4 regions of the Brevibacillus sp. FSL L8-0520 genome follow, and region 3 is predicted to be linked to each of the others. Evidence: riboswitches for the same ligand, from Rfam matches in the RefSeq annotation. Region 3 holds a riboswitch; each other region holds the start of a gene.
The links. A riboswitch is a leader RNA that binds a small molecule or an ion and turns the genes downstream of it on or off. The one in region 3 is predicted to bind S-adenosylmethionine.
Positions count from the first base shown of each region.

Region 1 (8,033 bases), 890 kb from region 3:
TCTTTTTTGTTTTTTGCCAGTCGGCTGATCCTCGGCCTTACCAGCTGTTTTGCTGTCCGCTTGCACTCGGACGATTCCAGTTCCACCAGTCGATTTGTCCTAAGAATGCGGCGGTGATGGCAGCTTCCTGCTTCAGCTTGAGCAGTTCCTTGGTCGGACCGGTGACGACGATTCCGTACGTTTTGATACCGTTTTTCTCCAAATACCGATAGCGCTCGTCGATCTTCAATCCTGATCTGCTGTTGAACAGGCTTTGTCCGATCGACCTGCTCAGCCTCTCCTGCTCGGCGAGGTATTTCATCTCCTCCACGTACGCCCGGGTGCGGCGATCTGCTTCGCCATTTACCTGAATCGGTCCCGGTCCATAGTCCAGCCCATGTTCGGAAAAACCCCAGACGTCACCGGCCGAAAGCAGCAGCACGCCTTCTTTGGCATCCTCATGCAGCACCTCCTGTCCGGTATCCACGGCCAGCCAGGTAAGGTCCAAATTATACGGAGCCAGGAAAGCGTACATTTCCTCCAGGCTCATAAACCGGTCAAAGGAAATCGCCAGTTGCGATACCGTCCCCTCCGGCAGCATTTCAAGCGTCTTCCACGCGGGCTCTCGTCTGAAAGAGGTATCCTCCTGCAGCTTCGTCTGAAGCGGGAACAGGAAAAACAGATTTTTCTTCCGAACGCCGTCGTTCCATACCGGGCGGGAGGATACTTTGGTAAACACATTCGTAGTCTCGAAATACCCTGGCTGCTGACGGTCGCCCCCCACCTTTTCGCGCAGCTCCATTTGAATGCTGCCATAAAAAAGGCCAACCTGCGCGCCGCTGCTGCCTGCTACGATCCCCGGCTGAGTGAAATTCACCAAATCCTTGGAGACGCGAAACATATCTTCATACAGCGACCGGCCAATCCAATAGTTGACAAACAACAGGACAAAGCCGATCAGCAGCGAGATCCCCACCGTGTAGGCGGCGTTGGACAGCCTGCTCTTCCACTTTCCCCAGCGGATGATGGAGCGCTGCTTCTCCTCCGGCAAAAAATCCGCGGCTTTGTCTTCCGGTTCTGTCTGCATCAGCCCGCCTCCCAGCAAAAGCTCCTCCAGTCGCTCCGCATACTCCGGGTCGTCTGCGAGACGCTGCCTCAATCGCGCTGTCTCCTCAGCGCCAAGCTCCCCCCGCAGATAAGCGAGAAGGAGCTGATCGCGCTCCCGGCTTTTTTGCTTATGATCCTCCAGCTTGCCGTTATCCGCCATGTTGACCGTCCCCCCACCATTTTCGCATCTTCAATCGTCCCCGGTAGATCGACCGCTTCACATCGGCCACATCGATGCCGAGGACGTCGGCTATTTCCGCATAGCTGAGCTTTTCCGCATGAAGCAGCAGCACCTGTCGCTGTTTTTCCGGCAGCCCCCGGAGAACAGTCAGCACGAGGGCCGCCGTCTCCCTAGCCAGTGCCGCCGATTCCGGACTGACCGCCGCCTGATCCGCCTGCTCAGGCAAGGTGTCGATCAGTTGAACAGGCCTGCGCTTTTGCTTGCGGTGCCAGTCGATAAACGCGTGGTACGCTACCTTGAACAGCCAAGGACGCACTTTTTCTCCCCGATAGGTATCCAGGTGCTGAAAGGCACGGAAAAAGGTCTCCTGCGTCAGATCCTCCGCCCAGCCTGCATCGCCGGTGAGCTTGCGGAGGTAGCGGTATATGTCATTGACGTGCAGGCGGTACACATCCTCCACTCCTGCCTTTCCCATTCCTTCACACCCTTTCACCTGATACCACGCCTTTTTTTAGAAAAAGTTCCACCTGCAGCAAAATTTTTAATGCTCAAAACAAGGGTTGACTCCCGAAAAGGAACAGCATATCATGGGGTTATCGCAAGTCAAATGCATACTGTACATGAAACTCTTATCGCGAGCTGGCTGAGGGACTGGCCCTATGATGCCCGGCAACCGGCGCTTACCCTGCAAGGGGGGCGAAACGGTGCTAATTCCAACGGTGAGAGTCGAAGCCGCCGACGAAAGTCTGCCACTTCGACCCTGAACCGAGAGATGAGAGGAGACGAAAACGTTATCGGACGAAAGCGCCTCCCCTCTCGAAGGGGAGGTTTTTTTGCGAGAAAAGGAGGTTTCCTCATTGAGCGAACAACGCATCCTCGTCACCTATTTGACTCAGGCAAAGGACTTGCAAAAAAAGGCGGAAGCGATCGCCGTCGGGATGACTGTCGGCAGTTGGACCGATCTGCCCGCAGCCAAGCAGGCAGATTTGAAGCCCTATTTGGGTGAAGCTGTCGGCGCCCAGGTGCTCGATACCCTGGAAAACGGCGAAAGCCGCGGATTGATTACGATCAGCTACCCGGTTCGCAACTTTACCGCTGACATTCCGTCCTTGTTGACAGGCGTCTTTGGGAAACTGTCCATGGACGGAAAAATCAAGCTGATTGACATACAGTTTCCGGAAGCGTTTTTGGCCGCTTTTCCCGGCCCGAAATACGGCATCTCAGGCATCAGAGATCGGCTCGGAGCGCATAATCGCCCACTCTTGATGAGCATTTTCAAATCCTGCCTCGGCCTGCCGTTTGACGATCTGAAAACCCAGTTTCGGGCACAGGCTCTGGGCGGCGTTGACCTAGTAAAAGATGACGAAATTTTCTTTGCCGATGACCGTGCTCCCTTTCTGGAACGAATCCGGGCGTTTAAACAGATTGCCCGGGAAACAGAAGCGGAAACAGGGAAACCGGTTCTGTATGCGGCCAATCTGACCGGGCCGGTCACCGACTTGACCGAACGTGCCAAGAGAGCTGTGGAAGCCGGCGCAGACTGCCTGCTGTTTAACGTGCTTGCCTTTGGCTACGATGCCCTGCACCGACTGGCTGCAGACCCGGATGTTCAGGTGCCGATTATGGCCCACCCGGCGCTCGCCGGAGCCTACTATCCGTCGCCCGTCTACGGTATTGGGACACCGCTGCTCCTGGGCAAGCTGATGCGCTTGGCTGGCGCAGACCTGGTGCTCTTCCCATCGCCGTACGGAAATGTGGCGTTGAACAAAGAAGAAGCGCTCAAGCTGGCGGAGCATTTGACCGAACCGACCGGAACTTTGCGCAAATCATTTCCGGTACCGTCTGCGGGCATCCATCCCGGCCTTGTCCCGCAATTGTACGAGGATTTTGGCCTGGACCAGGTGGTCAATGCCGGTGGGGGCATTCACGGCCATCCAGGTGGTGCGACGGCAGGCGCCCGAGCGTTTGTCGCAGCGATCAACGCAGTCGTGGCAGGACAAACGCTGGAGGACGCTTCCTCCGAATCTGCTGAACTGTCACAGGCTTTGCAGAAATGGGGAACAAAATGATGACCAAGCCACTCGTGCTGTTTTGCGATTTTGACGGAACAATTACGGAAAAAGACAATATTGTCGCGATTATGCGACGTTTTGCTCCGCCTGAGCGGGAAGAGTTGATCGAGCAGATTCTCACCCAAAAGGTGTCGATCCGCGAAGGTGTCGGCGCGTTGTTCAAGCTGATCCCATCCGAGAAAAAGCAGGAGATCATAGACTACATCGTCAAAGAGGCGACGATTCGCCCCGGATTTGCCGAATTCGTCCGCTTCTGCCGGGAGGAAGGCATCGAGCTGTTGATCACCAGCGGCGGCATTGACTTTTTTGTCGAGCCGATCCTTGCCCCGTTTGCACTCGATGTGCCGATCTATTGCAACGGCAGCGACTTCAGCGGACCGCGCATCACGATTACCTGGCCGCATACGTGCGACGAGCATTGCGACAACAACTGCGGCATGTGCAAAACAGCCATTATCCGCCGCTACGATCCAGAGCGATACTACCGCGTCGTCATCGGCGATTCGATCACCGATCTGGCCGGAGCCAAAATCGCCGACTTTGTCATTGCCCGTTCGCTCCTGGCTCAAAAAAGCGAGGAGCTGGGGCTGCCCTTCAAGTCGTTTGCGACGTTCCACGACGTCATCGCTATCTTGCAGGAGCTGAAACGCAGGCAGGAGGTACCATCATCATGACGATTACACTTGAACAGCGCTTGGACGCTTTTCGCCGCCTGGACGAAGCCAAGCTGACCTTTGCCCGCCGGGACTGGTTTCCCGGCACCAGCGGCAACCTTTCGATCAAATTGAGCGACGAACCCTTGCAATTTGCCGTGACTGCCAGCGGCAAGGACAAGACAAAGCTCTCGCCCGAGGACTATCTGGTCGTAGACGGCAACTCTCAGCCGGTAGAACCTACAGCACTCAAGCCGTCAGCAGAGACGCTGGTCCACGCTGTCGTCTACCGCGTCATTCCTACGGCAAAAGCATGCTTCCATGTCCACACGGTCTGGAACAACCTCATCTCTGAGCTGTACTTCGGCCAGCGAGCCTTTTCCATACAAGGACAGGAATTGATCAAGGGGCTCGGCATCTGGGAAGAAAACGCCCGCATCACCGTCCCGATTGTCGAGAATTTTGCCGATATTCCGACGCTCGCTTCCGCCATCGAAAAAGTCATTACGCCCGAGGTTCCCGGCGTGCTGATCCGCAACCACGGCATTTACGCCTGGGGCGACAGCGACTTTGCGGCGAAGAGGCACCTGGAAGCATTTGAATTTCTGTTTGAATACCACGCGCGCTGGCTGCAGCTTCGCCAAGCCGCTGTGGCTGCTCCATAAACAACCACCCCAAGGAGGCCTGTAACATGGCAAAAGTACGCTTTCACGACAACAACGAGTATTTGACCGGCGAGAGTGTCATCTCGTTTTTGGACACGCAGGGAATCATTTACGAGCACTGGGGCGTTGACCGTCTCGACGAACAGCTCAAGAGCAACTACAGCCCGACCGATGAAGAAAAGCAGCAGATCCTCGACGCTTTTAAACCGGAAATCGATGCGATCAGCGAGCGCCGCGGCTATTTGACCGCTGACATCATTGTCCTGTCCGACAAGACACCGAATCTGGATGAATTGCTGGTCAAATTCAAGAACGAGCATCACCACACAGATGACGAATGCCGTTTTTGCGTAGACGGCCACGGCATTTTTGCCATCAAAGGAAAAGACGACCGCTACTTCGATGTGGAAATGGAGCCGGGCGACCTCATCTCCGTTCCTCCGAACTATCGCCACTACTTTACATTGATGGACGACCGCAAGATCAAGGCGATCCGCCTGTTCGTCACTCCTGCAGGCTGGGAAGCGATTTATTAATTTACGGATAACAGAAAGAGCCCTCTCTTGAGCTTGGCGGATTGGCCGCATCCGGCATTTCCGCCTGGCTCAAGAGAGTTTTTTATTCCGTAATGCCAATTCCTTTGATAGAGATAACAGGCTTGACCCGCACCTCTGCTTTGGCAAATGCCGCCGGCCAATCATCCTGAACCTTTTTCCATTCCTTGTACTGGTACGCCCGGGCGTACACCCCGAAGCCGACAGGATCTACCTTTTGTTTTTGAAATTGTTTGATCAGGTCGGCGTACTTTTGGGCCAACTGCTTCTCAATCAACTGTTCCAGTTTCTTGTATTGCTTTGCCGGTTCAACCGGGAACATTTGCTCCGCCAGGGAGATTTCCATTTGCAATTCTACATCAAATCGAAAACGGTTGTCGCGGTATCCGGTTTTTACTGTTCTGGTTACATCCTTCACAAAGAAGGAGACCCGCGGCTTGATTACTTTCTGCTGATCTGATTGCCCTGGCAACGGCACTGTCAGCGTCATTTCTCCCTGCAATTTGTGGATGAGAATCTGAAGCAGAATGGTATCTTTGGGAAGGAGCAGCGTGACGTATTTCCCTTGGTGGTCCAACAGAGCCGTACCCATGACCTCTACAACGCTATTTCGCTCTTTGAACTCCGTTATAGAGGGCGTCATTCCCTTCTCAGCCATCATGCGGTGAAACTCCTGCGTCGTTGTCTTGACCGTCAAATTCCGGCGGTTGGCCGTATCGAGCAATTGGGTTAAATGAAGTGGCAGCCGCGGTTTATCCGCAGGATTCAAATGAAAGACGGAATGCACGGGACCATCTACTACCACGACGCGAGAGTTAACCGTCATTCGCCCGTCCCTGTAGAGAGTGTCGAGCAGCGAAAACCAGTCGGGATGCTGCAACAGCCGCTTGCCCAGAACGATGAACTGGATTTTTCCTCCTACCGTCAGGGCCGTCACGAGCGCATCAAACCTTTTGGTCGACTGGCGGATACTATCGGCTCTTACTCCGTACTCCTCTACCTTCTTTTTCGCGTCTTTGCTGAATACAGGACTTGATACGTAGAACAAGAGCTCATTTTTTTCGCTCAGGTCTATCCCCGCCATGAGCGCCAAGGTGACATCCTCCAGATTTCGCAAATCAGCGCACCCCGGCAGTATGGCCAACAGCATTGTCAGGATCAGGAAGTGCAATCGCCGGATCATGGCATCCTCCTCTGCCGGTATTTGTGAAACAGGCGCTCATACCCCCACAAGAAAAAGGGAACAGCATATCCGAAAATCATCCCTGCTTTGCTCCATGTTTCCCCCAGCTTTCGAATATCGAAAAAGGAAGGGGTGTAAAACATTGTCACTGCTACGAGCAAAGCCATAAAGCCAAGCAGGTATTTTTTCTCATTGGACTTTTTGAACAACCGGCCTGCTCCAAAAACCGTAAAGTACATGTACGGCATCCAGGTTGTCGAAATGATAAACAGATAGAAAGCAAGAAACAGGATGTCGATCCTTTCCAGAAACCGGTATTCTACCCCTTTCCACATGCTTAAAACAGGCCAGATAAACTTTGTGATTTGATCCGGGCTGAAGATGACATAAGCAATCAGGGTGACGAACAGAAACAGAAGCATCGATAGCGTATTGGCAATGACAATTCCAACAGCGGCAAACTGTTTCTTTTGCAGATGCGGGTACAGAAAAAAGGCCAGCTCAAAGCCTAAAAAGGAGAGAATCGTGGTTGGCACAGCCTTCAGAACAGGTCCCCAGCCCTCCTTCAAAACGGGCAGAAGATACAGATACTGAGGCTCCTTCAGAGAAACGATCAAAGCGATCGGCACCCATAGGCTTAAGTAAAAAATCAATTCCGCATACCGCGCCAACGTCTTTACTCCTTTGCCGACCAAAAACAGAACAGGAATCAAAAGCAAAATCATGATCTGATAAAAAGGAGTGAGCGGCAGGAGCCAAACCTTCAAGATGCCGCCCGTATTGGCCAACACAGTAGTGGCAGCGTATGCGCAATAGAGCACAATCACCGCGATCAGGCACTTCCCCAGCCATTTTCCAAAGAATAGTGGCATCAGGTCAATGATGGTGCATTCCGGATACCTCTTCATCGTGTTGACAATGATCAAGCTGGCCATAATCGCGGCAAGCCATCCGAGAATAATCCCGATCCATCCATCCGTACCGGCAATTTCCGCTACATCGCGAGGGATGGTCAAAATGCCGATTCCTACCTGGGCTCCATGGATAAAAAAAATGTATTGGAGGACAGTAATCTGTCGGGTCGCGTATGGGTTCACTGTCCTTCCTCCCCCGAGCCGGATGTACCCTGCCTTTTGGTCTGGACCGCTCTGGCGCTGACCGGCCGCTTGTCCATATCCCACAAGGGGATCCGGAGAATCAGGTCCTTCCAATCGGCAAATCTCGCAGGCGCCAGCGGAGCCCCATAGGGGACGCCAAGGCTTTCCAGCGCAATCATATGCCCGATCAATCCCATCAAGCCGATGACAATCCCCACGATGCCGAACATGGCCGACAGCCCCATCATCAAAAAGCGAACCAGGCGGACGGCGGAAGCCATATCGTAATTGGGGATGATAAACGAGGCAATCGCCGTGAACGCGACGACGATTACCATGATGTTGCTGACAATCCCCGCTTGTACGGCGGCTTGGCCGATCACGATCCCCCCGACAATGCCGACGGTTTGCCCGATCGGGGCAGGCAGGCGTATCCCCGCCTCCCTGAGCATTTCCAGCGTAATCTCCATCAGCATCGCCTCCAAAAGCGGCGGAAATGGGACGCGTTCCCTCGACTCCCCGACAGAAAGCAGCAAATCCAA
Region 1 is NZ_CP150171.1:4,343,053-4,351,085, forward strand. It holds gene NSQ24_RS21450 (anti-sigma factor) at 38-1,246, opposite strand; gene NSQ24_RS21455 (sigma-70 family RNA polymerase sigma factor) at 1,236-1,742, opposite strand; SAM riboswitch class I at 1,894-2,046, shown strand; gene NSQ24_RS21460 (2,3-diketo-5-methylthiopentyl-1-phosphate enolase) at 2,125-3,336, shown strand; gene NSQ24_RS21465 (2-hydroxy-3-keto-5-methylthiopentenyl-1-phosphate phosphatase) at 3,336-4,013, shown strand; gene NSQ24_RS21470 (methylthioribulose 1-phosphate dehydratase) at 4,010-4,657, shown strand; gene NSQ24_RS21475 (cupin domain-containing protein) at 4,684-5,193, shown strand; gene NSQ24_RS21480 (Ger(x)C family spore germination protein) at 5,276-6,394, opposite strand; gene NSQ24_RS21485 (endospore germination permease) at 6,391-7,491, opposite strand; gene NSQ24_RS21490 (spore germination protein) at 7,488-8,033, opposite strand, start outside.
Region 1: linked by a shared signal. The riboswitch ahead of NSQ24_RS21460 (2,3-diketo-5-methylthiopentyl-1-phosphate enolase) and the one ahead of NSQ24_RS17215 (aminotransferase class I/II-fold pyridoxal phosphate-dependent enzyme) in region 3 are both predicted to bind S-adenosylmethionine.

Region 2 (8,033 bases), 1.6 Mb from region 3:
ACGGGTCTCCGTTCAGATGAAAGCCGTTCTGCTCCCAAAAGCCGGGCTTGTTTTCGTTGGTAAATTCGATTCCCCGCAGCCATTTCACGCTTTTCCAAAAATAGAGGTGAGGCACGATCATGCGCAGCGGCCATCCGTGCTTGTCCGTCAGCGGCTCCCCGTCGAAGGAATGGGCCAGCAGAACGTCATCCCGGTCCAGATCGGACAGAGCCAAATTGGCCGTATACCCGTGGTCGCCGTGCAGCATGACGTAATCGCTCTTCGGCACGATGCCCGCTGCTTTTAGAAAGTCGCGGAACCGGACTCCTTCAAAGCGGTTGTCAAACCGGGACCACCGGGTCACGCAATGAATGTCGCACGTCAGTACACTCTGCGGCATGGCCCGGATTTCCTCGTAGCCAAGCGTCACTTCCCGCTCCACTTCTCCAAACACCCGAAGCGTCCATGTTTGCAAATCGTAGACCGGGACCTCTCCCTCGTGCAGGATCGGAAATCTCTCCGTCAGCACCTGGCCCGGCGGCAGCCTTTTTGCCAGAGCAGGGTCTACAGCCGGCACCTTCATCCGTTTGATACGATCAGCCTTGTTCATCCGAGCCTCTCCCCTTTATGTCGTAAATGAAAATGTTCATACTCCGCTTTATTATCAGCTATCGCGTGCTTTGCTGGCTGGAGCCGGCTGACGAAGCGCCCTTGTCCTTTAAAAAGAACATCGCCGCGATCGTCAGCACATACGGCAGCATGGCGGTAAACTGCGTCGGCAGCGAAAAGCCTTGCAGACGAATGCTCAGCGCGTCCATCAAGCCAAACAGGAAGCTGGACGCGAGGATGCCGAGCGGATGGGCTTGCCCCAGCATCATCGCCACCAGTGCGATAAAGCCGCGTCCGGCTGTCATGCCTTCCGTAAACATCGTCACCTGGCCGAGCGATAGCTGGGCTCCGGCCATCCCGCACAGCACGCCGCACATGACGATCGCCAGCACCTGCAGGCGAGTCGCTTTCAACCCAAGGCTGCGGGCCGCAGTCGCGTTCATGCCGACAGCCAGCACGCGAAAGCCGGTAACGGTCCTGGTAAAGAAAAAATGCAGCAGAACTGCGGCCAAAAAGGCGAAGTACACGAGCGGCGAATGCCCGGAAACGATGTCTACCAGCACTGGAATGTCTTTGATTAGCGGGATTTGCCACTGCGGCAGTCCGGCCATGTCCTTGTCGTAAAACGCGCCCTTTACGTCAAAAACGGCACGCAGGGCAAACGTGGTCAGCCCCAGCCCGAGAAAGTTGATCGCGACGCCGACGACGATCTCATTGGCCCGTAGACCGATCGTCATGTAGGCAAACAGCAGCGAGAACAGAACGGTTACGAGAGCTGCAAACAGCAGCGCCAGCAGCAGGCTCCCGGTAAAGTGATTGCCGACGATGGCGGAAAAGGCGCCAACCAGGATCAACCCCTCCAGACCGACGTTGAAAATGCCGACGCGCGAACAGAGCGCACCGCCCAGGGCTGCGAGCAAAATAGGCGTCACCATGCGGATGGTGGAACTGACGAGGGACCAATCAAACAGCTCCATGAGATTCCCTCCTCTTGTTGTTGCGATTTTTCCACCAGTCGTAACTGAATTTAGCTGATATAAACAAAATTAAAACAGCTTGAATCACACTGGCCAGTTCAAGCGGCACATCCGTATTCCGCTCCACTCCCATGGCACCTGTCTGCAGAGCCGCGAGCAGCAAGGAAGTAAACACAACGCCAATCGGGTGAGAGTTGGCCAGCAGGGTCGCCATCAGCCCGGTCCAGGCGAAGTTCGGAAGCGTCAGGGCGCCTTCCACATACCGATAATGCGAGCCCAATACCTCGACAGTCCCGGCCAATCCGGCCAGTCCGCCGCTGAAAAACATGCCGGTCAGCATCACCCGAACTCTGTTCACTCCGCCATAGCGGGAAAAGAACGGGTTTTGCCCGAGCATTTTCACTTCGTACCCGAACGGAGTATAGCGAATGACGAAAAAGATCAGAAGAGCAGCAGCCAAGGCAAACAAAAAGCCTGCATGGACGCTCATCCCGGCGAACAGCTTTGGCAGCCAGACGCTTTTTTCCAGCATCGGGGTCTGGGCCATGGCAGCGGACCCGGTTTTGTCCTGGAACGGCTCGCTGACGAGATACCCTGCGAACAAAACGGCGACATAATTGAGCAGCAGCGAGGAAATCAGCAATTGAATCCGAAAGCGCGCCTCCAAATACCCGGCAAAAAGCGACCACAACCCTCCGGCAAGCACGCCCGTTACCAGAGCGGCCACCATTTTGACGAAGCCGGGCGCGGGCAGATAAAGGGCCACCAACGTCGCACTGATCGCTCCCGTTACCATCTGTCCCTCGGCCCCCAGATTGAATACCCCGGCGCGAAAAGCGAGCGACAGTCCCAGTCCGATCAGCATGATCGGCGTGGCCCGGGCCAGCGTGGAGGTCAGGAAGTAGAAGCTGCCAAAGGCTCCCTTCCACATCTCTTGATACGTACCGATAATCGATTCGCCCACGGCGGCAATGACCAGCGCACCTGTCAACAGGCCGATGATCACTGCCAGCAGCGGCTGAACCAATGACTTACATAGCTGCTTGACTGCTGCCATACACGCTTCCTCCCGCCATCAATACGCTGATTTTCTCCTCTGTCGCTTCCGAGCGTGTCAGCTCCCCGGCGATCCTCCCTTTGTACATCACCAAAATCCGGTCGGACAGCGCCAGTATTTCTGTCAATTCAGACGAGACGAGCAAAATGCCGTCTCCATTGTTCCGCTTTTCCAGCAGAGCCTGATGGATGTATTCCATCGCGCCGATGTCAACGCCGCGAGTAGGCTCGGCCGCGATCAACAGTGGTGTATTCTGTCCCAGCTCGCGGGCGACAATCAGCTTTTGCAAATTGCCCCCGGAGAGGTTGCCTGCCTGCTCTTTCAAATGAAGAGAGCCTGTCTTGATCGCAAACCGCTCGACCCACTCTTCCACGACACGGCGGAATTTGCTGCGCAAAACGACACCGCGGCGCATGTACTCCGGCTTGCGCTGATAGCCCATCAGCGCGTTTTCCTCGACGCTTTCCCGCTTTGCTGTCCCCCACAGGTAGCGGTCTTCGGGAATGTGGGCCAATCCTGCCTCGCGAATCGCTGCCACCGACTGGCCAGTCACATCCTTTTCTCCGAGATAGACTTTCCCTTCCGAAACAGCCCGCAGGCCGGTCAATGCCTCCAAAAGCTCGGATTGCCCGTTGCCGGATACCCCGGCGATCCCGACGATCTCCCCGTGGTGTACGGAAAACGTCACGTCGTCTACGAGCGTTTGTTTTTCCCGGATGCTCAGGCCCTGCACCCGCAAAAGCGGCTTTCCTTCCAGGCGGACCCGATCAGTGAGCTGCTGAAGCTCGCGGCCTACCATCATACGGGCGAGGTCGTCCGCATTGGTTTCGCTTCGGGAAACGGTTCCGGTCACGCGCCCCCCGCGCAGGACAGTGACCCGGTCTGCCACCTCCATGACCTCCTGGAGCTTGTGGGTAATCAAAATGACGCTTTTGCCGCTTTCGGCCAAATGGCGGATCGTCTGCAGCAGCTCCTTTACCTCCAGCGGCGTGAGCACCGCAGTCGGCTCGTCCAGCACGATAATATCTGCACCCTGGTAGAGCACCTTCAGGATTTCTACCCGCTGCTGCTCCCCTACGGAGCAGCTGGATACCTTGGCGTTCTCGTTGATCGGTATCCGGTATCGCTCACTGAGCGAGCGGACTGCACTCGCCGCTTCTTTTCGCTGAAACAGCCCTTTGCGCTGCGGTTCGTAGCCGATCACGATATTTTCCGCAACGGTAAAGTCGGGAAACAGCATGAAGTGCTGGTGAACCATGCCAATCCCGTGGCGGATCGCATCCTCCGGGCCGCGAAAGACGACGGGCTTGCCATTTACTGCGATCTCTCCGGCAGTGGGCTGCTCCATACCGTACAGCATGCGCATCAGCGTGGTTTTGCCCGCTCCGTTCTCGCCGACGATCGCATGGACCTCCCCCTCTTTCAACGTAAACGAAACGTTGTCATTGGCGGTAAAATCGCCGTAGCGCTTGGTCATGCCCCGCATTTCCAGTCGGTTCTCCACCTTTTCCCCCTCCCTCTTTTGTCTTCCCGGTAGAGCAGGAAACCGACTACGCTCATGTAGCCGGTTTCCGAATCAGCGCTCTCGCTATTGTTTCAGCGGGTCTGTCACGGTTCTCGTCCCCGCGACGATCTCATCCTTGATCGCTTTTACCTTGCTGACGACTTCTTCTCCAATGAACGGGTTCAGCGGAGTCGGGCTGTCATGCGTAACGTAGGTCACGCCGACGCCGTTCTCCTTCAGTCCGTAGGCGACGACACCCGGCTTCAAGCTGCCGTCCACAAATGCCTTCACCGTTTCATACACAGCGGAGTCCGTTCCTTTCAACTGGGACAGGACGATATGCTCAGGGTCGATGCTGGTCCGGTCAACGTCTTGTCCGGAGGTGTAGAAGCCTTTTTCCTTGGCTGCTTCAAACACGCCAAGATCTCCTACAGCCGCTGCGCCGTAAATAAAGTCCGCTCCTTTGGAAGCCTGCAGCAGCGCCAGCTCCTTCGCTTTTGCCGGGTCGCTGAAGCTGCCGACGTAGTTGATCTGCACTTCTGCGTTCGGGTTGGTCGCCTTGAGCCCTTCCTGAAAACCGACTGTCCATTTTTTCAGGATCGGAATGTCCATTGCTGCGACGATCCCTACCTTGTTGCTTTTGGTTGCCAAACCGGCAGCCGCTCCGACCAGGTATGCAGCCTCTTGCTCGCGGAACATGACACTGCGGACGTTGGGCAAATCAACTTGCGTATCGATGATGGCGAAGGTGCGGTCCGGATTTTCTGTCGCTACCTTTTTCAGCGCATCCTCGGCTTCAAAGGAAGACGTGATGATCAAATCGTATTGCTCGGCCACTGCCACGCGGATATTTTCCTCGATAGCCCCATGGTCTGTGGATTCAATCGTCTTGACATCCACCCCGAATTCCTGGGCGGCTTTCTTCGCTCCATCGTCCATCTGCTGGAAGAACGGGTTAACCCCGATTTTCTCGGGCAGCACCAGCGCGATCCGCTTTTTCGCTGTTTCTTGTCCGCCTGTCTGGGCTTGTCCCTTGTCTTCGGGGGCGCTGCTGTTTGTCGAGCATCCGGCTGCCAGTACAGCGAATGTCGTTAAAGCCAGAAGCAATTTTTTCATGATGTCCTCTCTCCTATCAATATCCCGAACGATAATATTCGTTTTTATAACAAAATATCGTTGGTTTATGGCGTGTATTAAAAATCAATTTGAATAAAATACGAATATTATTATATTTAATTAAATTAACGTTCGTCAACAACCTCCTTTGCACAAAGAAAAAACTCTTCCCGGAGGAAGAGTTTGCCGTATATCGCTAACCTCTTCCTCATCTCTCAGAACCCAAACAGGTTCTGTAGGAATTGGCACCTTTCTGTGCACGTGTGCACAGTGGTTGCCGGGCTTCATCGGGCCAGTCCCTCCGCCGCTCTTGATAAGGTAAGGTGAAACTATTTAATTGATATTGAATTCATTCTAGCAGATCAATTGAAAAATGCAATTCTTTTTTCAGCAATTTCAAACATTACGATTATCGCTGAAATGATTGCTGCAGCTTTGTCGACAAGGCGTTCAGCTCGCCCAGCTCCTCGGTAATCTCCCGCACCTTTTGGTGCTGGTTTTCCGCCGTCGCAAACAATTCCTCCAGGTTGGCAACAGACTCCTCGGTGACCGCTGTAATCGTAGACATCTCGGCCGCCACTTCCCCGGAGCGCATTTTCACGCGATCCATGCTCGTCCGCACATGCTCGACTGCCTCCAGGAACGCTTCCATGCCTGTTCGCACTGTCTCGATAGACGCCACTGTCTCTACCGCCAGCTCCTGTCCCTTTGCTACCGACACTTCGCCCGTGCTCATGTGCTTCACGGCGTTTTCACTCTCTTGATGCAGCGACTGCAAAATTTCGGTAATCTCCTGCGTAGCCGTCGCGCTTTGCTCAGCCAGCTTGCGCACCTCGTCCGCCACGACGGCGAAGCCCCGGCCGTGCTCACCCGCACGAGCCGATTCGATCGCGGCATTGAGCGCGAGCAGGTTCGTCTGTGTCGCGATCTGGTTGATCGTCTGGACGATTTCCTCGACCTTGTTGGCTTGCTTGTTCAGCTCGCGGATCGTCGAAGACGCCACATTGACCGCCTGAACGATTTGCTCCATTTGCTCGGAAAGCTCGCTCATCATGCTGATGCTTCCTGCCAAGCGGCGGCTGTTCTGATCCGCTTCCGCCTTCATGACGGCCGCTTGCTCGTTGACAGTCACAATTTCCTGGTCGATCGACTGCACTTCTTCCTCGATTTTGACAGTGGAATTGGCTTGGGATTCCATTCCGGTCGCCACTTCCTTGAAGGCGACCATCATCTCGTCCGTGTTGCGCCTTGTCGTCTCGGCATGCTCATGGACATGCACGGATGTGCGCTCCACCTGCTCTGTTACCATCTTGATATTCCGCAGCAGCTCTTCCAGGCGCTGCTCTTTGTCTTCGGCTTCCCGTCTCGCGCTGTCCGCTTTTGCAAGCGACGCTTGTCCAGCCAGACAGAGATAGGTGAGCCCCGCGATCATCAGCACGAAGGCGACAATGCGAAGCAGCAAATTGACTTCCGAAAAATGGCCGTCAAACAACTGGTAAGAACCGGTGTAAAATCCGATTAATGTCGCCGCAACCTGCATCGCCCCCGCCGATACAATCAGCTTCCAGTCCAGATAGGCTGCCAAAAAGCCCAGGACGATGAACGCGAGAAACGAGATTTCCTGAAACGGTGTATAGTGGTCAAATGCAATCGAGTAATAGAGAAGACCAATTCCGACCAGATACCGGATCAAGTAGCTGTCCTTGCGAATGAAGTACAACGGAGAAACGATCAGTGTTGCCAGCAAGCCTGCGGAGGTGACCTTCCAGAAGTTCACATCCATCTGACACGCGATCCAGCCTGCAACCCAGAGATGATTCCATAAAATAAAGATCATAAAGCCTTCTTTGTTCGTCAAGGTGTTGCGGACCAACTGAAACATATGTACCCCCTCTTGCCTGTCGTACTTGCGAAATGCTCTTGATGCCATTATAGACTGAGAAAAGTCCCAGCGACTACGAATAATGTAAGAATGTGTGAAAAAAGTTCCATCATTCGACTGGTTCTGAAGATGCACAACTGGTCGTTTTCGGCCTCGCATGCTGGCCAAACAATCTGCTGTCGAATTTCGTACCCATGCCCGCCACTCCCCTATATGCAATGCAAAAGCAGGTGCCCCGCTGTCTGCTTGAGACTTTGGAGCACCTGCTTTTTCCGATTTATAGACTATGCTACTGCAACGATTTTTTGATGATATTACGGGCGATCCATACGCCTGCAGCCCCGGCCTGTGCCAGTCCGCGCGTAATGCCCGCACCGTCGCCGCCGCAGTACAGCCCTTTGATTTCCGTCTCGAACTCCTCGGTCAGCTTTGGACGGGCAGAGTAAAATTTGGCCTCTACGCCATAGAACAGTGTGTGCTCGGAAGCGATTCCCGGTGTCACCTTGTCCAGCGCCTCGACCATTTCGATCAAGCTTTTCATCGTATTGTACGGCAGAACCAGGCCCAAATCGCCGGGAACGGCTTCCTTGAGCGTCGGCTCCAAAAACCCTTCGCGGATGCGGGACTCGGTAGAGCGGCGTCCGCGCAAAATGTCTCCGTATTTCTGGACGATGACGCCGCCATTGGAAAGATCGTTGGCGCGTTTGCAAATTTCGCGAGCGTATTCGTTCGGCTTGTCAAACGGCTCGGTAAATTTGTGCGAAACGAGCAGAGCAAAGTTTGTATTCTGGGAGCCCAGCGCAGGGTCCTTGTAAGAGTGGCCGTTTGCCGCCATGACGCCGCTGTGGTTTTCCACGACGACGTGACCGGACGGGTTGCTGCAGAAGGTGCGGACCCTCGTCCCGACCG
Region 2 is NZ_CP150171.1:5,069,144-5,077,176, forward strand. It holds gene NSQ24_RS24710 (sulfite oxidase-like oxidoreductase) at 1-589, opposite strand, end outside; gene NSQ24_RS24715 (ABC transporter permease) at 648-1,565, opposite strand; gene NSQ24_RS24720 (ABC transporter permease) at 1,552-2,622, opposite strand; gene NSQ24_RS24725 (ABC transporter ATP-binding protein) at 2,597-4,126, opposite strand; gene NSQ24_RS24730 (BMP family protein) at 4,211-5,242, opposite strand; SAM riboswitch class I at 5,448-5,562, opposite strand; gene NSQ24_RS24735 (methyl-accepting chemotaxis protein) at 5,652-7,124, opposite strand; gene NSQ24_RS24740 (NAD(P)/FAD-dependent oxidoreductase) at 7,414-8,033, opposite strand, start outside.
Region 2: linked by a shared signal. The riboswitch ahead of NSQ24_RS24730 (BMP family protein) and the one ahead of NSQ24_RS17215 (aminotransferase class I/II-fold pyridoxal phosphate-dependent enzyme) in region 3 are both predicted to bind S-adenosylmethionine.

Region 3 (8,033 bases):
GTGGCCGGGATGACCCGCTAGTCCCGTATAATGTACCTTTGCAACGGAAGGATGATTTGCGAGCCATCGAGCGATCTTTTCCGCTGTTTGGGTGCTTACATCCAGTCTGGCTTTCAGCGATTTCAGCCCGCGCATCACCAGCCAGGAATCCTGCGCTCCGAGTACCGCTCCCATGCCGTTTTGGATAAAGTAAAGCTGTTCACCCAGCTCAGCATCCTTGGTAACAGCCAGCCCTGCAACGACATCGCTGTGGCCGCCGATGAACTTCGTCGCTGAGTGGATGACGATATCTGCTCCGAGTTCAAGCGGACGCTGGTAGTACGGGGTCAGAAACGTATTGTCGACAATGACTATGATATTCTTGGCCTTTGCGATATGGCAGACAGCTGCGATGTCTGTCACCTTCAACGTCGGATTAGAAGGTGTCTCCAGGTAGATCCCGCGAGTGCGAGGAGTGACGGCTCTCTCCACTGCCTCTACGCAGGTCGTATCCACGAACGTAACGTCAATATTCATGCGGGACAACACTTTGGTCAAAAAGCGATACGTTCCGCCGTAGACATCTTCTGCCACGACAACATGATCGCCCGCGGAAAACAGCATAAACACGCTGGAAATCGCGGCCATGCCGGAAGCAAATGCAAATCCCCGCGCACCGCCCTCCAGGACGGCAATCGCCTCTTCCAATGCATGCCGGGTCGGGTTGCCGGACCGCGCATAGTCGTATGCGCCCGGACGGTCCAAATCCGCTTGGTGAAACGTAGATGCCTGGTAAATCGGCGTGGATGCCGCACCGGTCACCGGATCGAAACAAGATGTCCCGTGAAGCAGTTTCGTGGCAAATTTCATCGTCTACACCCTTCCGCTACCAGACTTGCATCGAGAGCCTGTATCAAATCATGAATCAAATCATCCGGATGTTCAACTCCTACCGACAATCGCAGCAAACGATCACAGACCCCGACGTATTCTCGAATTTTTTGCGGAATGTCGGCATGAGTCTGTGTCGCCGGATACGTGCACAAAGACTCGACGCCTCCCAGACTCTCCGCAAAAGAGATGATGCGCAAGTTTTCCAAAAACGGCCCCACCTGAGCAGAGAAGCGAACGCGGAAGGACACCATGCCGCTGTAACCGGTCGCCTGTTTGCTCTGAATCTCGTAGCCGGGATGATCGTCCAATCCCGGATAGAATACATCGGTGACCGCCGGATGCTCCCGCAGTTTGCGCGCAACCTGGAGAGCATTGCTCTGATGTCGCTCCATACGCAAAGCGAGCGTCTTCATGCCTCTGACCAGCAGCCAGCAATCCTGTGGGCCGAGGGTTGCACCGATGGAGTTGTGCAAAAACCGGACCTTTTCAGACAACTCAGCGCCTTTTGTCACAATCAGGCCAGCCAGCACGTCATTGTGGCCTCCAAGATATTTCGTCCCGCTATGGAGCACCAGATCTGCCCCCAGCTCCAGTGGACGCTGATAGTACGGCGTCATAAAGGTATTGTCCACGATGGTCAGCAAACCGCTTCGTTTGGCGATCCCGGCTACGCAAGCGATATCCGTTATTTGCATCAGCGGATTTGTCGGCGTCTCGATGAGAACGGCTTTTGTCTCCGGACGGATCGCGCCCGCAAATGCCTGAAGATCGCGCAGATCAACATAGCTGAACTGGAGCCCGTAGCGGGAAAGGACCTGCTCAAAAAGACGGTATGTCCCACCGTATAAATCAAGCGAAACGATCAAATGGTCGCCTTGAGAAAAAAGTCCCATGACTGTGTGAATCGCTGCCATCCCGGAAGCACAGGCAAAACCGGCATCACCGCACTCGGCCTCTGCGATCGCCTCCTCCAGCACCTTGCGTGTCGGATTGGCCGTACGGGTGTAATCGTATCCGGTACTTTGACCAAGAGACGGGTGGCGGTAAGCGGTCGCATAGTAAACCGGGAAGCTTACCGCGCCCGTGATCGTATCACGACCTACCCCCGCCTGTACCAGTTTCGTTTCCAGATGCATAGCAATCTCTCCCTCTGCTTTGATGTTGAGGGCATGAAAAAGCCCTCTTTTCTTTTGAAAAGAAGGCTTTGTTTACGTCGCCGCAAGCAAACCCTTCTCATCTTTCAGAGCATGATTTGCTCTGCAGGAATTAGCACCAGTATCGTCCTGTTAACAGGAAAATTGGTTGCCGGGCATCATCGGGCCAGTCCCTCCGCCTCTCTGGATAAGAAGTTTGCTATTCAATTTGTTGATCCTAATACTAACGGAAATATCGAGTGATTGTCAACAGATATTTCCTCTTCGTTTTCACCCGTTTTCTCTGTTACTCCGCTTTGCGCAGTGCTGTCATCACCTGATTGTCCAGCTTCGCCGCCGCATTTTTATCATATGTTTTTTCATACTGCGGTTCTACGGAGATACGGGAACCGTAGAACATGACATCACGCACCGCCTCAATGGTAACCTCCACCATCGCCAGCTTCAGGGGAACCTCCTCCATCCGCTCACTCTTCAATACAGCCCTTCCGTTAATGGCATAAGAAGAGCCAGCACCAATCAAATGCAGAACCACTTGTGGCTGCTTGGCGATATTGGTCAAGATGCGTGAACGGTTGTCTACCGCAAACCGGATGACTTGCGGCGATGCCGCAAACGTCCAGGAAAGCGAGCTGAGCGATGGCGCCCCAGACTCATGGTCAATGGTGCCCAATGTGATAAACCGCTCCTGCTGCAACAACCCGAACAGTTCCTCCGAAAGCGTTTGGGATACGGTCTCAGCCATTCCGAAGCCTCCTTGTGTAAGTTTTGTACGTCTATTGTACCCGCCAAGGAAGAGATAGGCAAACCTTTCCGGCATGCGCTTGATTCTTCCCCTTTTTTTCCCTACACTGTTACTTAACTGGTAACCATAGGAGACAGGAGGAGAAACCAGATGTCACAAAGCCCCACAGACCGCCTGTTGTCAAAGATTGACCAGCTCCTCGAAGAAATTCAGGAGGCACGCAAATTAAATGACCGGATGGACAAAATCGCCATGTTTTTAGAGGATATCCGTCTGGCAGATGTCATTCAAAATTATACAGCCCCGCGCAAGCTGCTTTGGATCAATTTCCTGGCAGGTCTGGCACGGGGCCTGGGACTGACGATCGGAACAGCCATCGTACTGGCCATTCTCGGTTCCGTCCTGAGCAAATTCCTCTCGATTCCCATCATCGGGGACTACATCAGCCAACTGATGGATTATGTCTCCACCTACCGTCAGCCCTAGTCAAATGGAATGATTGGCAAGCTGCCCGGAGCAGAAAGAAGATTGCCATTCGTGGCCGCTCAAGAATGCAACGGATTAGTCGTTGTCGCGATCGTCGTTATCGTCATCGTCTCCGTCATCGTCATGGCCATGCTTTTTCCAGTAGCCATACGCATTTCCGTTCGGATGCTTTTTGTCTTTGTCCTTCTTTTTCTTATCTTTATCTTTATCGTCATCAACTTCGTTTACTGGCGTACCGTGAGGAATGTCAGCTTGTGCTACGACCTTCCCGTCAACGACTACTTCCAGATGGACGGACTTGGCGCTGTAAGAACGATTTTTGTAAGAGAGCTCCACTTCGAACTCCCCGTCATCGTCTATCTTGACCTCGTGTTTTTTGCCGTCCGGAGCGATTACATACAGCTTCGCTTTTTGGTTTTTGGAGAATCCTGCGATTTCCCCTTCTACTTCAATTTCCTTATCTTTGGCGTCAAGCTTGGCGGTTCCGGTAATTTTGTATTGGGCAGGCTTCGGCGTTTCCGGCTTGGTCGGTTTATCCGGCTTGTTGACAACAAGCAGATCGACGGATTCCGAATCAAGCTTCTTGCCGTCCTTGTACACCTCAATCAATACTTTCCCTTTGTCAGCCTCTACATCCTTCATGGTGACTGAATAGGAGCCGACACCGTCCCACAGCTTTTTCACGCCGGCGCCTCTCTTGTCTCCGTCATAGGTCACGACTACTTTGCCTGCCGTAAGGTTTACAATGCCGTTTACTTTCAATTCACCCTTTTTGCTATCCAAAACAGCCTGCGTATGAATCAAAACATCGGAATCTACAACAGTTCCCGAGTTGATCCGCACTTCGCGGGTATCGACCAGTTTGTCGTTGACGTAAGCTTTCACTGTCGCGTATTGCGGAGTCGCGCTCACAGTGGCCGCAAAGCTCACCGAAAAGCTGTCGTTGGCCGTTGGCACGACTTCGATGCTGTCGCCATTTGGCTTGACAACCACGACTTTGGTTACTTCATCCGTTACTTCACCTTTCAGGTAGGTGGTGCTGTCTTTTGTCTCTGGAGTTAGGCTGACAAAGCCCTGCTCAGTTTCGTCAAAACGTACTTCGAGGTAAATATCGGAATAGTACTCCTTGTAAATCCGGTTCCACTCCGCCTCATTTTGCTCAATGTACGTTTGCATTTTTACGTCGAGATTCAGTTTGTCCACTACAATATACAAGTGATCTGCCTGCGTTTTCAGCAACAGATTGAGCGTGGCCGGATCGTTTGTTGCCAGCTCTTTCAGATTGTAGCGAGTCACTTGCTTGCCTTCTTCATTCATGACAACCTTGATCGCACTGCTGCTTCCGGTTGTACTGGCATTGGCCAGCAGCGGCGTTACGCCCCCAATTATCGTAGCGGCAGCCACAACTGCCAGCACGGGCCTGGTCATGTATTTTTTCATTGATGTACTTCCCCTTTCCATGTTTTCCCTCAATGCCCTGGGCACAGTTACAGACGAGGGCAACCTTGGAAAAGTTGCAGAAATAAAAAATAGGGCCCCGCCAAAGCATTGGTCAAGACCCCATTTAGTGGACAGTAAGAAAAAACCCGACCGTTAGACCGACAGCTGACGTCTGAATTCAACAGGCGTCAGCCTTTTTAATTTTCGTTGTGGTCGACTTTGGTTGTAGAATTGAATATATTCCTCAATTCGCCTTTGTGCCTCATCCACACTTCGGATATCATAAGGGTAGAGCCCTTCCGTTTTGAGATGCGAGAAGAAGCTCTCCATCGAGGCATTATCATAACAGTTGCCTCTCCGAGACATGCTGATTTGGGCGCCAACCTTCGGCAACATGTCGTGGTAAGCGTAGGACGTGTACTGGAATCCCTGATCGCTGTGAACGATCAGTCCAGTCACGTCTTTCGTCTTTTTAAAGGCTTTCTCAAAGGTCCGTAGGACCAACTGATTGTCGTTGCGAACTCCAATGTGGTAAGCCACAATCTCATTATTAAACAAATCCTTAATAGCAGACAGGTAGAGCCACGTATCCGCGACACGATACTGTGTGACATCGGTTACCCATTTTCGATTAGGTGCATCCGCTTTGAAATTCCGCTGCATCACATTCTCAGCGACTCGTCCACCTTCGGTTGAAGCATAGTGACCTCGATATTTGCGGCGTATTCGAGAACGGAGCTTCATTTCTTGCATCAGACGTAGTACCTTCTTATGGTTGACCCATACCCCGTGATCTCGTAAGAGAAACAGCTGGGTTTGTCGATACCCATATTTACCATCATACTTCTTATAAACTACTTTGATGAGGTCTTTCACGGGCTTGTCCCGGTCCGCTTGTTGCCGTTTCAAGTATGCATAGTATCCACTTCTTGAGACTCCAAACAGCTTGCAAAGTTCACTAGTCGTATACTCACCAGCTACTTGCTTGATCGCCTCATACTTATGGGCTGCACCTCCCGCATCCAGATTTTCAAACACTTTTTTAGCATCGAGTTCTCTCGTTTTAGCTTTTTAACATATCGATCTTGATCAACATATTCTTCACGTCTACCTCGTTGATCCATCAACCCAAATTCGCCTAACTGTTTATATTTTTTCATCCATACTTTAAGCCGGTGGCGGTCCGGAATCCCCAGATGCTCCATGATTCGACGGTATGTCCATCCTTCTTCGATATGCAGTCGTATGGCTTCCACCTTTAATTCGTGAGAATAACTTCTAAACGTTTGCCCCTTTTTCACCATAAAAAATGCACCCCTTAAATTTCATCGGATTTACCAGGGGTTTAATCCAATGTCCATTCTAAGGGGTGCACTTCAGCATGCAAGGCGGAGCCATCTTGTTTCAGAACAGTGATTATGATTCATTGTATCGCGGTTCAAGCTCGATTGCCCTCAGCAGGGATTCTGCCTCCTCACGATCGTATCTCCGTTCGACCTTCTCTTGATTGCATAGAACGGAAACCACGTAGCTGTCTTCATTTGCCTCGTAGGTCAGGTTGCTCGCCTGATGATCCTCTTTGAGAATGGCCTCAAAAAAGGCGGCAGTATCAGCGGCGGAGCGATCGTCCGGACGAGCATCCGCAACAATCCTGATCTGCAGCCAATTGGCCAATGCATCCTCACGCTTCACGTGCGCTCCCCCTCACTTTCTGCTGCTTCCTTCCGGCTTGATTCTGACCTTGACGATCACCAGGATGGCAATCGCTACGAGCAGAGCGCTTTTCACAGGCAGCTGCACATCCAGAATGCCAAAGATCAGAGCGCCGATAAAGAGCAGTACGTAAAGCAAAATTGTTTTTAAAATGGGCATTCGCACACGAGTGGCAAATCCCATGTAATAGACAAGTATCAATTGTACAAAAATGATCCACACCCGGTTATGATCAGCCCACATCCGAAAGCTGTCATAAGCCGAAAGTCCCTCCGTTGAAGAAGGAGCATAGGTAGAAACAACCTCAAACCATTCCATCTTTAACCCTCCTGCCCTGCGGCCATACTGCTTCGGGTAAGCGCTCGCAAACCAGCGAATTCTCCCCCGTATTTTCTCTCGTATGTAATGATGTTTCCCAGAGGCTCTTGCACTGGTTTACCCCATCCTTATCACTTTATCAGTTGCCTTGAAACCTGTCAAAATGCTGTGACTGCAGGTTGACAGACTGGCATGCATTCTCGTCCTGTTTTTTTCATACGTTCAATAGAAAAGAAGCGGTCGGGAGGGGTTCGCATGAAGCACGCTCAGGTACAGGCAAGCCTGCAGTTTCTGCAGGAGCGCTTCGGTTATTCTGTCATGCATGATTCTCGGCGAAAGAGCGGGAATGGGGAGATCCGCACGATTATCGCCCAAAACCCGGAGGGAGTTGTACGCATCCTGCAAAGCACCGCACGAAAAGGGTCGGAATCTGTGCAGCAAATCATCTTGTCCGAGGTCGAAATGACGATTATCAAACAGTTGCTTTAGCCGGCAGGCTGGAATGACTCCCCTTTGACGTGGTATAGTGGACGGGATCACAACTCTTTGAAAGAGGTGGAATCCTTGCGTATTTACGACATCCCCGTCACAACCATCGCTGGTGAAGAAACGACACTGGCCCGCTACAAGGGCAACCTGCTTCTGATCGTCAACACTGCCAGTGCTTGCGGGCTGACTCCGCAGTACAAAGGACTGCAGGAATTATATGAGCGCTATCGTGACCGCGGTTTGGTCGTACTTGGTTTTCCGTGCAATCAATTCGGCGCTCAGGAGCCTGGTACGGCTGAAGAAATTTCGGCATTTTGCGATCGAAATTACGGAGTGACTTTTCCCCTGTTTGCCAAAATTGATGTAAACGGACCGAATGCTCATCCCCTGTATCAGTATCTGAAGCAGCACGCCCCCAACGAGGAAAACCAGGACATTGAATGGAATTTTGCCAAATTTCTGGTCGACCGTGAAGGAAACGTCGTCAAGCGGATTGATCCGCGGGTGAAGCCGGAAGAATTGACCGGGCTGATCGAACAGTATTTGCAGTAGGGGCAAACCAGTTCATACACATTGGTCTCGGGTGAATGCCTGCGATGTTTTTTGCCTCTTGGCCGAAGCAATTTCTTGCTGAGAAAATGAAAAAGCCGCCCTTTTACCAGGCGGCTTTTTGCATGGTTACTTTCGTATCCGGACAGTATGTCATGCCAGACAAAATTGCGTTTGCCTCTGCAAATCAAGACTGAGACGCATAGCGTTTTTGCTTCTCGTAGCGTTCGCGCTCCGATTTGGTCAGATACTTTTTACGCAAACGA
Region 3 is NZ_CP150171.1:3,454,587-3,462,619, forward strand. It holds gene NSQ24_RS17210 (aminotransferase class I/II-fold pyridoxal phosphate-dependent enzyme) at 1-849, opposite strand, end outside; gene NSQ24_RS17215 (aminotransferase class I/II-fold pyridoxal phosphate-dependent enzyme) at 846-2,009, opposite strand; SAM riboswitch class I at 2,104-2,221, opposite strand; gene NSQ24_RS17220 (pyridoxamine 5'-phosphate oxidase family protein) at 2,314-2,772, opposite strand; gene NSQ24_RS17225 (DUF5665 domain-containing protein) at 2,923-3,258, shown strand; gene NSQ24_RS17230 (hypothetical protein) at 3,334-4,698, opposite strand; gene NSQ24_RS17235 (IS3 family transposase) at 4,852-5,736, opposite strand; gene NSQ24_RS17240 (helix-turn-helix domain-containing protein) at 5,676-6,002, opposite strand; gene NSQ24_RS17245 (hypothetical protein) at 6,115-6,390, opposite strand; gene NSQ24_RS17250 (YlaH-like family protein) at 6,403-6,729, opposite strand; gene NSQ24_RS17255 (hypothetical protein) at 6,985-7,218, shown strand; gene NSQ24_RS17260 (glutathione peroxidase) at 7,294-7,770, shown strand; gene typA (translational GTPase TypA) at 7,955-8,033, opposite strand, start outside.

Region 4 (8,033 bases), 2.6 Mb from region 3:
TAATCCTTGTACTTTGCAGGCGTGGAGTCGAGAACGGGAGATACGGAGTTCTTGCGCTACTTCACGTTCCGTTCTCCCTTCAATCACCACTCGTTGAATGATGAACCTCTCACGTTCAGGTAAGCTGTTGAGCAGTTCTTCGACAAATAACTGGGAATCAATCGAGTCGTGGTACGGAACTTCCTTGTGATCGTCAAGGAACATTTCCCGCCGATACTGCTTTTTGGCTTGGTATTGTAACTTCCAAGCCGTCCGTTTGATCTGCTGAAGAAATTGAACTTTTGTCCATGTCTGTTTTGGCATAGAATCCCCCCACCTACTAGGTACAAAAAGGGGGGTTTTTGCTCACCTTCTCTCTATAAATTTTTATAAAAGCAGGAACACACGTTCTATTTTACCAAATTTTATGTGATTAACCGAGACCTTTTTCCTGTCACTAGTAGAATATTTTTGGGGAATATTGGTTTGTAAACAATTCGAATTGTCACATAAAACAATTCTTTTCATTTGTAACTTTTTACCTTTTCCTGCGTCTAAAAAGGTGAGGCTACAAAAAAGGATATGGAGGGTGTTTCATTTGAAAAAACTAGCGTTCGTTCTTCCTGTTGCTTTATCCGTTACACTTGGATGGTCAGGATCAATTTCCCCCGTTTTTGCTGAAACGGTTGCTCCAGCACAAGCTGCACAAAAACAAGGCACTATTGAGCATATGAAAGTAGTACGAGTTGATGGAGTTACCATTGCCGTATATGATACTTGGTTTAATCCAAAGAACGGATCGCAACGAAACGACTATCTTTACTTCTATGAGGATACTAGGGATATTAAGAAAGATACCAGATTCAGTAACGAGGAATCTTCTTTGTTTCAAAGAACAGCTAACAATTATAAAGATAAGCGTTGGACATCCGTCGAGGCTGTAGAGTTGAACGGAAAACAAGTGGAAGTGTTAAAGGCGAATAATAATGCAAAGGGTAACCCTGCTTACCATATGGCCTATATCGACAAATCTACTGGTATGCCAATAAAAGTAGAGGACTATAACAGCAATAACGAAGTTATGGCGGTCTATCTATACTTTTTTGATTATGTTCATGAAATAGGTGACAGGTTTATAGAGGAAAAGTAAAAAGCGCGATTTCTCGCGCCCAGGCTGTCGAGAAACCCCACAATATGTTGGAGTTTCTTCTTTCATAACAATAAAATTGAGCACGAAGTGCTGGAAGTCTTAGATAGCACCACACCTAACATGCCTTTGCAAGGTGGAGTGCTATCTTTTTTATATTTTGAACGGTTGCTGTCAGCAACGCTTGCTCTTGGACATTTTCACGTCCGCGCAACCTACAATAGCGAAGTCCATGCAGTTCTTTGGCATCTGCAAAACTTCGCTCTATCGTTTGGTATCTCAACCTGTATAGGTATTTTCCTGACTTACTTAAGCGGTTCTGTCGAACCCATTCTTTACTCTCTTCCCATACATGCCTGGTTATCACCTTTTGGTGATTTTTTGACCGTGTACACATAGTGAGCATCGGACATGCCTTACATATTTCTTTATTTGACTTATACATTCTGTATCCGTTACGGTCAGTTGTCGAATAAGCAAGCTCATGTTTTTGGGGGCAAATATAGACATTCTTTTCGGGATCATATTTAAACCGCCATTTGGCGATAAGGCCTTTAACAGGTGAAAAAGCTCGATGGCCAATGACGGCAAAGATATTTAGATCGTGCAGAGCCTTGCAGATTGGAGTAGTTAAATAGCCAGCATCCAATGCAACGGCTTCAATGGTATCTGTAAACCCAAACTTCTCAATTTGGTGTTGTAGCCGATCTACATAAGGAACAGAATCATGAACGTTACCCGCAGTCACGTGTACATCAGTTATGATATTGTACTTATGATCGACTGTCCGATGATCGAGATAGAAAAAGCCTTCAGGCTTTCCGTCACGAACCATGTAACCACTGTCCGGATCAGTAGTACTCACCTTGATTTCCTTTTCTTCCTTCACATCCTCTCTAGGCTTCAATCCTTTTTTCCGTGTGCTTCACGGTCTTCATTAATGGCTGCTTCTAAATCACTAAGGTAGGCTCGACTAGATTTTTCAATAACATGCTTCTTAAATTTACGTTTGTTCGCATTTGCTTTCAGATGAGTGGAATCACTTATCAAAACACGTCCGCCAACCATGCGATGTTGGATAGCAAGGCGAACGATTTCATCAAAAATCTCTTGGAAAACATTTGTGTTTTTAAAACGAGTTCGACGATTCCAACTGATGGTAGTGTGGTCTGGAACTCGATCTGTTAGTGAAAGGCCAAGAAACCAGCGGTAAGCAATATTCGTCTGAATTTCCTTTTCGAGTTGTCTTTCTGACCGGATACCGTAAAGGTATCCAATGAAAATCATTTTAAATAAAACCACCGGATCAATGGCTGGTCTACCGTTATCTTCACAATAGTATTGGCGTACTTTTTCTCGGATGAAAGAGAAGTCTACATGCTTTTGAATAACTCGTAGCAAATGGTCCTCCGGGACCAACTCATCAAGGCATACAAATTCATATTGCATTTGTTGCTTTTTTTCATTAGAGGAAAGCACAATAATCACCCGCCAGTAAATGTAATTACAAGAATATTATAACACATTAACGCGGTGTCGTCATAAAATACAGGGAAATAAAAATGGCTGTCGACTTTCTCGACAGCCTGAGCGCGATTTCTCGCGCCTTTTTTATTACGATCGGTAGAAATCTTCAATTGCATCTAGCAGCCCCGGAGTTCCCGTCACAACTTCAAGCGTATTTCCGTAAAACACGATTGGCACATCATTGATAAGCGGGCTAAAAGTGTCAATGTAATCATTAAAGATTGCCCTCTTGCTCTTGTTGAAATCGCTATCGCCTTCCATGTTCACACCGATGAAGGCCGTAGCGGATGAGCGTTTACCACCAGCAACTGGATCTCCATATACGTCCACGACTTCATCATTACGGGCACTCCTATAAACCAAGTTCACATTCTTATCAGGAGCCGAGTGATAATATGTTGCTGGTTGAATACAAATAACATCAAAAATATTGGTGCGATTAGCGATAACTCCTATATTGTGAGCAATATTTTCCCTGTTTGCACCATAGCCATAGTATGGGCACCACATAAAGTATCTTTCATAAGTGTTGCGAATACGATAAGACAGATCATTCAACAGTTTCACCATCGGATTTGAGGTTGGTCTGGAACTGTCAAGTTTCTCCTGAATCGGATAAATGGCTTCTGTACTGAAGTAAAAACCTGCAAAATCCTTATCCCAATATGTTTGTCCCAACCGATCAACGATTGTACTTTTCACTTGTTTCATATAATCTACATAGTCAGAATAGAATTCGTCCGCCTTCTCGATAGTAGATGAATTGTTGTGAAGCATAGGGAGGGAAATGTACATTTCCTCTCCAGCAATGTCTGATCGCTTCCACACTCTTAGAAAATCCTCCAAATAGCTAATGGATTTCGAAATGACTTGCGCTCGATGTGATTTAGATTTCAGACGGTCAAACCTCGTGCTTGCATCATCCGGATGTCCGAGGTGAATAATATACACGTTAAGCCTTCGACCGTCGAGTGCGTTAAGCATACTTGTAGTTACGTTATAACCGTCGCCTGTATAAATGTGTAATCCTCGAATGCGGTTCAGTGCTATCATAATGCAAAGTCCTCCTTGTTTTTGTAAGAGATAAACGACTTTTTGACCGGTCATCTTGTCGCTTTCACTTACTAGGTAAAATACAAGGAAATTTGCTCACTCTTTTTTTTGAACAGGTAAGGGATTGGCGTGGAATAATTGATCGACGTGAGGGGAAAAAAGTGAGGAATAAAGGTGAATTAGTCATGTTCCCCTCCAAAACTCAGCTACCGCATTATTCTGAGGAACTGGAAAAAGAGAAGGAAGAAAACGACAAATTTATCAGGGACCTTCGTGTTAGGGTTGAAGATATCATGAAAAGACAAGAGCTATGCAGGCCATCTTCACGAGAACAACACCAATAGGCTAGGGGAGCTACTCCCTAGCCTCAACACAGGATATTGTGCATATGTATACCTATACCTGCCTCTCGTTATGGCCCGTACGCAGCCATCGACCGGTGCAAAAATGCGCAAGGAAAAGCATCCATCACTAGGGCGCCCACTTCGAACAGGAACCTTGCAGTAACGGATTCGCCAAAATCAACTGAATATATTCAAAGCAATAAAAAAAGCCGGAGGCCTGTGCTTCCGCTCCGATTTTTTCCTTGCGCCAGTCCCGCATTGATCAAGGACAAGGTTTCCCAGCCTACTGCAAACTCATTTTCCATGGCTCTTTCCTTTCCTCCTTATTGTTGCTGTGAGGAAAAACAAAAAGCCCAAGAGCGTACACCACCCGAAACAGCTCCTCCCCACCCTCCAGATGCAGAGAAAAGACCATACGATAGCAGCGTTCTCGAAATCACAGAAAAACCACCAATTTAGTCGGAAATTTGATTGACCTTCCGAAATTGTCCCCTTATAATACCAAATAAGCGCTATAAGAAAATTGCAAACATTTCATCAAGAGTGGTGGAGGGACAGGCCCGATGAAACCCGGCAACCTGCGCAAGGACGCATGGTGCCAAATCCTGCAGAATCGCTGATTCTGAGAGATGAAACCGCCCGGCATGTCCGAAGCCTTCCCCTCTCAGGAGAAGGCTTCGTTTTCTTTATATCTTTTGACGAGAGGAAGAGATGCCCATGTCAGACCAGCAACAGTGGAAACCGGAAACCCTTGCCCTGCACGGCGGCCAATCCGTCGATCCTGTGACAGGATCGCGAGCAGTGCCGATCTACCAGACGACGTCCTATGTGTTCCGCGATACGGAGCATGCGGCCAACCTGTTTGGCCTCAAGGAGCCAGGCAACATTTACACGCGGATCATGAATCCGACGCAGGATGTATTTGAACAGCGCGTTGCCCTTTTGGAGGGCGGGGTCGGGGCACTTGCCACTTCGTCCGGCCAGGCTGCGATTACATTCGCCATCCTGAACATCGCCCAGGCGGGTGACGAGATCGTCTCCTCCAGCAACCTGTACGGCGGCACCTACAATCTGTTTGCCCATACACTGGGCAGACTGGGGATCAAGGTTCATTTCGTCGATCCGTCCGATCCGGAGAATTTCCGGGCCAAGATCAACGAAAATACGAAAGCTCTTTTCACCGAAACAATCGGAAATCCGCGAATTGACGTCGCCGATATCGAAGCGATTGCGGCCATCGCCCACGAAAACGGAGTTCCGCTGATCGTAGACAATACGTTTGCCACGCCGCTGCTTTGCCGACCGTTTGACTACGGTGCCGATATTGTCGTTCACTCCACGACCAAGTTTATTGGCGGACACGGCACCGCGATCGGAGGAATCGTCGTCGATTCCGGCAAGTTTGACTGGAACAACGGAAAGTTCCCCGGGTTGACCACACCGGACCCGAGCTACCACGGCGTCGTCTACACGGAGGCTGTCGGACCGCTTGCCTACATTATCAAAGCGCGCGTGCAGCTCCAGCGCGATATCGGCGCGGCCGCGGCTCCTTTCAATTCCTTTTTGTTCCTGCAAGGGCTGGAGACGCTTCACCTGCGGATTGAACGCCACAGCCAAAACGCATTGGCGGTAGCCCGCTATCTTCAGCAGCATCCCGCGGTCGAGTGGGTCAACTACCCTGGCCTGGAGGACAGTCCTTACCACGAACTCGCGAAAAAGTACCTGCCGAAAGGAGCGGGAGCAATCCTCACCTTTGGCATTCGCGGCGGTGTTGCCGAGGGCAAAAAGCTGATCGAGTCGGTGAAGCTGTTCTCCCATTTGGCAAACGTCGGCGATTCCAAGTCGCTCATCATCCACCCGGCTAGCACCACTCATCAGCAAATGAACGAATCCGAGCAGCTTGCTGCCGGTGTGACCCCTGGCATGATCCGCATTTCCGTCGGTACGGAAGCCATCGACGACATCATCGCTGATCTGGAGCAGGCACTCCATGCGGCGGTAGCGGTCAGCAAGGTGTAGCTGAACATTTAACGAGCCGGGAACAGCCTTTTTCCTGAACCCGCCATAGCAAAAGGGACGACCCTCTGTCGCGAATGACGCGGACGATGGTCTTCCCTTTTTCCTTTTCCTTGGCAGAGGGGCCAAGGTGAGCTCAAATAGATTTATAGTAAAAAACAGTTGCATGCAATTCCCCATCCGCCGATCTGGCGTAGTCAGGGATGCGGCCCGCTTCCTTATATCCGAGTGAGGCATAGAGCAGGTTGGAAGGATCTCCTTCTCTCGTGTCGAGAACAAGGAGCGTCCGCCCCGCCTGCTTCGCCCTCGCCTCCGCTGCTTGCATCAATCTGCGGCCGATTCCCTTGCGGCGATAATCCGGATGGGCCATCAGTTTGGCGATTTCCGCCCTGTGTCTGCCGTTTTGCTTCGTGGATGCATGCAACTGGACGCTTCCGACAATCTCATTGTTGATTTTGGCCACAAGCAGAATGACCCCGGGCTGCATTACGTTCTCCCAGTACCGCCTTGCCTCTGCCTGCTCCATCGGCGGGAGAAAACCGACAGACGCACCATCCTCGACAACCTTTACCAAAATCTCCGAAAGCCTCTCAACATGCTCGGCAATGCGATTGCATTCTTCAACCTCTACTTCACGAAACATAGCAGACACCCCCAACTGCTGGTTTTGGCCAATCTATTCTTTCTACTATACGCTGTGGGTAATCTTTCTTACAACAAGCGATGTACTTTTAACAGACGACGTATGTTAACAGACTCTGTCAGAACGACAATTTCGTCGGCTTGCTTGCAATGCTACCGAAGCTTGTGGTACATTGGTATTGTTTCCTTGGAAACAATACTGAGGAGGAGGCTGCTCGACATTGGATGTGAAGGAAAGCATCTTCCAGCAAATTCTCGTTCTGTCTCATAAGCAGGAGGAGCGAAGAAAACAGAGACACGACCGATTGCTCGATGAAATCAACCGACTTGCTCCCGACTGTGCGCCATGCAAAAATTTGAGCCTCACCGAGCTGCACGTGATTCAATGCATCGGTCTCGGCGGCGATGCAAACGTGACGGCGATCTCTCAAAAAATCGGGGTGACGAAAAGCGCTGTTTCCAAAATCACGGCAAAGCTGCTCACAAAAGGACTCATCACGCGCTACCAGCTTCACGGCAATCAAAAGGAAGTCTATTTTCGGCTTTCACGACAGGGAGAAGCGGTTTTCTCCATCCATGAGCAGCAGCATCAAAACATCAGCAGCGAGTGGAAGGCGTTTCTGGGGCGGTACACCGCAGAGGAGCTCGCCTTTTTGCACCGCTTGCTGCAGGATGCACTGGAACTGGCTGATCAAAAACAACGCGATGAATGACATTCGATCTTCGTCGCATTACTTTTGAACATATTGTTTCCACGGAAACAAAAAAGGAGGAAAACAACCATGATACAAAAACAAACGGTTGGCTCGTCTACTATTTTATACCTGCTGGGGATTACGATTTTAATCGGTACCTTTGCCCAAAATCTATTCTTGCCGATTTTGACCGATATGCAGCAAACCTTCCATGCTTCCGCTTTTGCGATCAATCTGACCGTTTCCGTTTTTACGCTGATGCTTGCCGTGATGCAGCTCGTGTACGGCCCTCTGGTTGACCGCCTCGGCCGCCGGAGAGTCCTGCTTCCTGCCCTGCTCCTGTTTGTGGCCGCCTCCATCGGCTGCGCTTATGCCCCTTCTCTTGCCTATTTACTGTTCTTCCGGGCGCTCCAGGGTATCGGCTTTGCCGCGATTCCGATCGCAGCTGCGACGGTCATCGGGGACCTGTTTGAGGGGGCAAAAAGAGCAGAAGCGATGGGCACCTATCAAATGATGCTGGGATTGGGCCCGGCGCTTGGGCCGCTGCTGGGCGGCTGGCTGGGGGGACTTGGCGGACATCCGGTCATTTTTCTGTTTCTCGCTGTCAGCTCGCTGATTCTTTTTGGCGCC
Region 4 is NZ_CP150171.1:612,331-620,363, reverse strand. It holds gene NSQ24_RS03405 (sigma factor-like helix-turn-helix DNA-binding protein) at 1-303, opposite strand, end outside; gene NSQ24_RS03400 (hypothetical protein) at 578-1,129, shown strand; one part of gene NSQ24_RS03395 (IS1182 family transposase) at 1,245-2,035, opposite strand; one part of gene NSQ24_RS03395 (IS1182 family transposase) at 2,035-2,575, opposite strand; gene NSQ24_RS03390 (hypothetical protein) at 2,741-3,706, opposite strand; SAM riboswitch class I at 4,582-4,686, shown strand; gene NSQ24_RS03385 (homocysteine synthase) at 4,768-6,069, shown strand; gene NSQ24_RS03380 (GNAT family N-acetyltransferase) at 6,203-6,709, opposite strand; gene NSQ24_RS03375 (MarR family transcriptional regulator) at 6,936-7,421, shown strand; gene NSQ24_RS03370 (MFS transporter) at 7,491-8,033, shown strand, end outside.
Region 4: linked by a shared signal. The riboswitch ahead of NSQ24_RS03385 (homocysteine synthase) and the one ahead of NSQ24_RS17215 (aminotransferase class I/II-fold pyridoxal phosphate-dependent enzyme) in region 3 are both predicted to bind S-adenosylmethionine.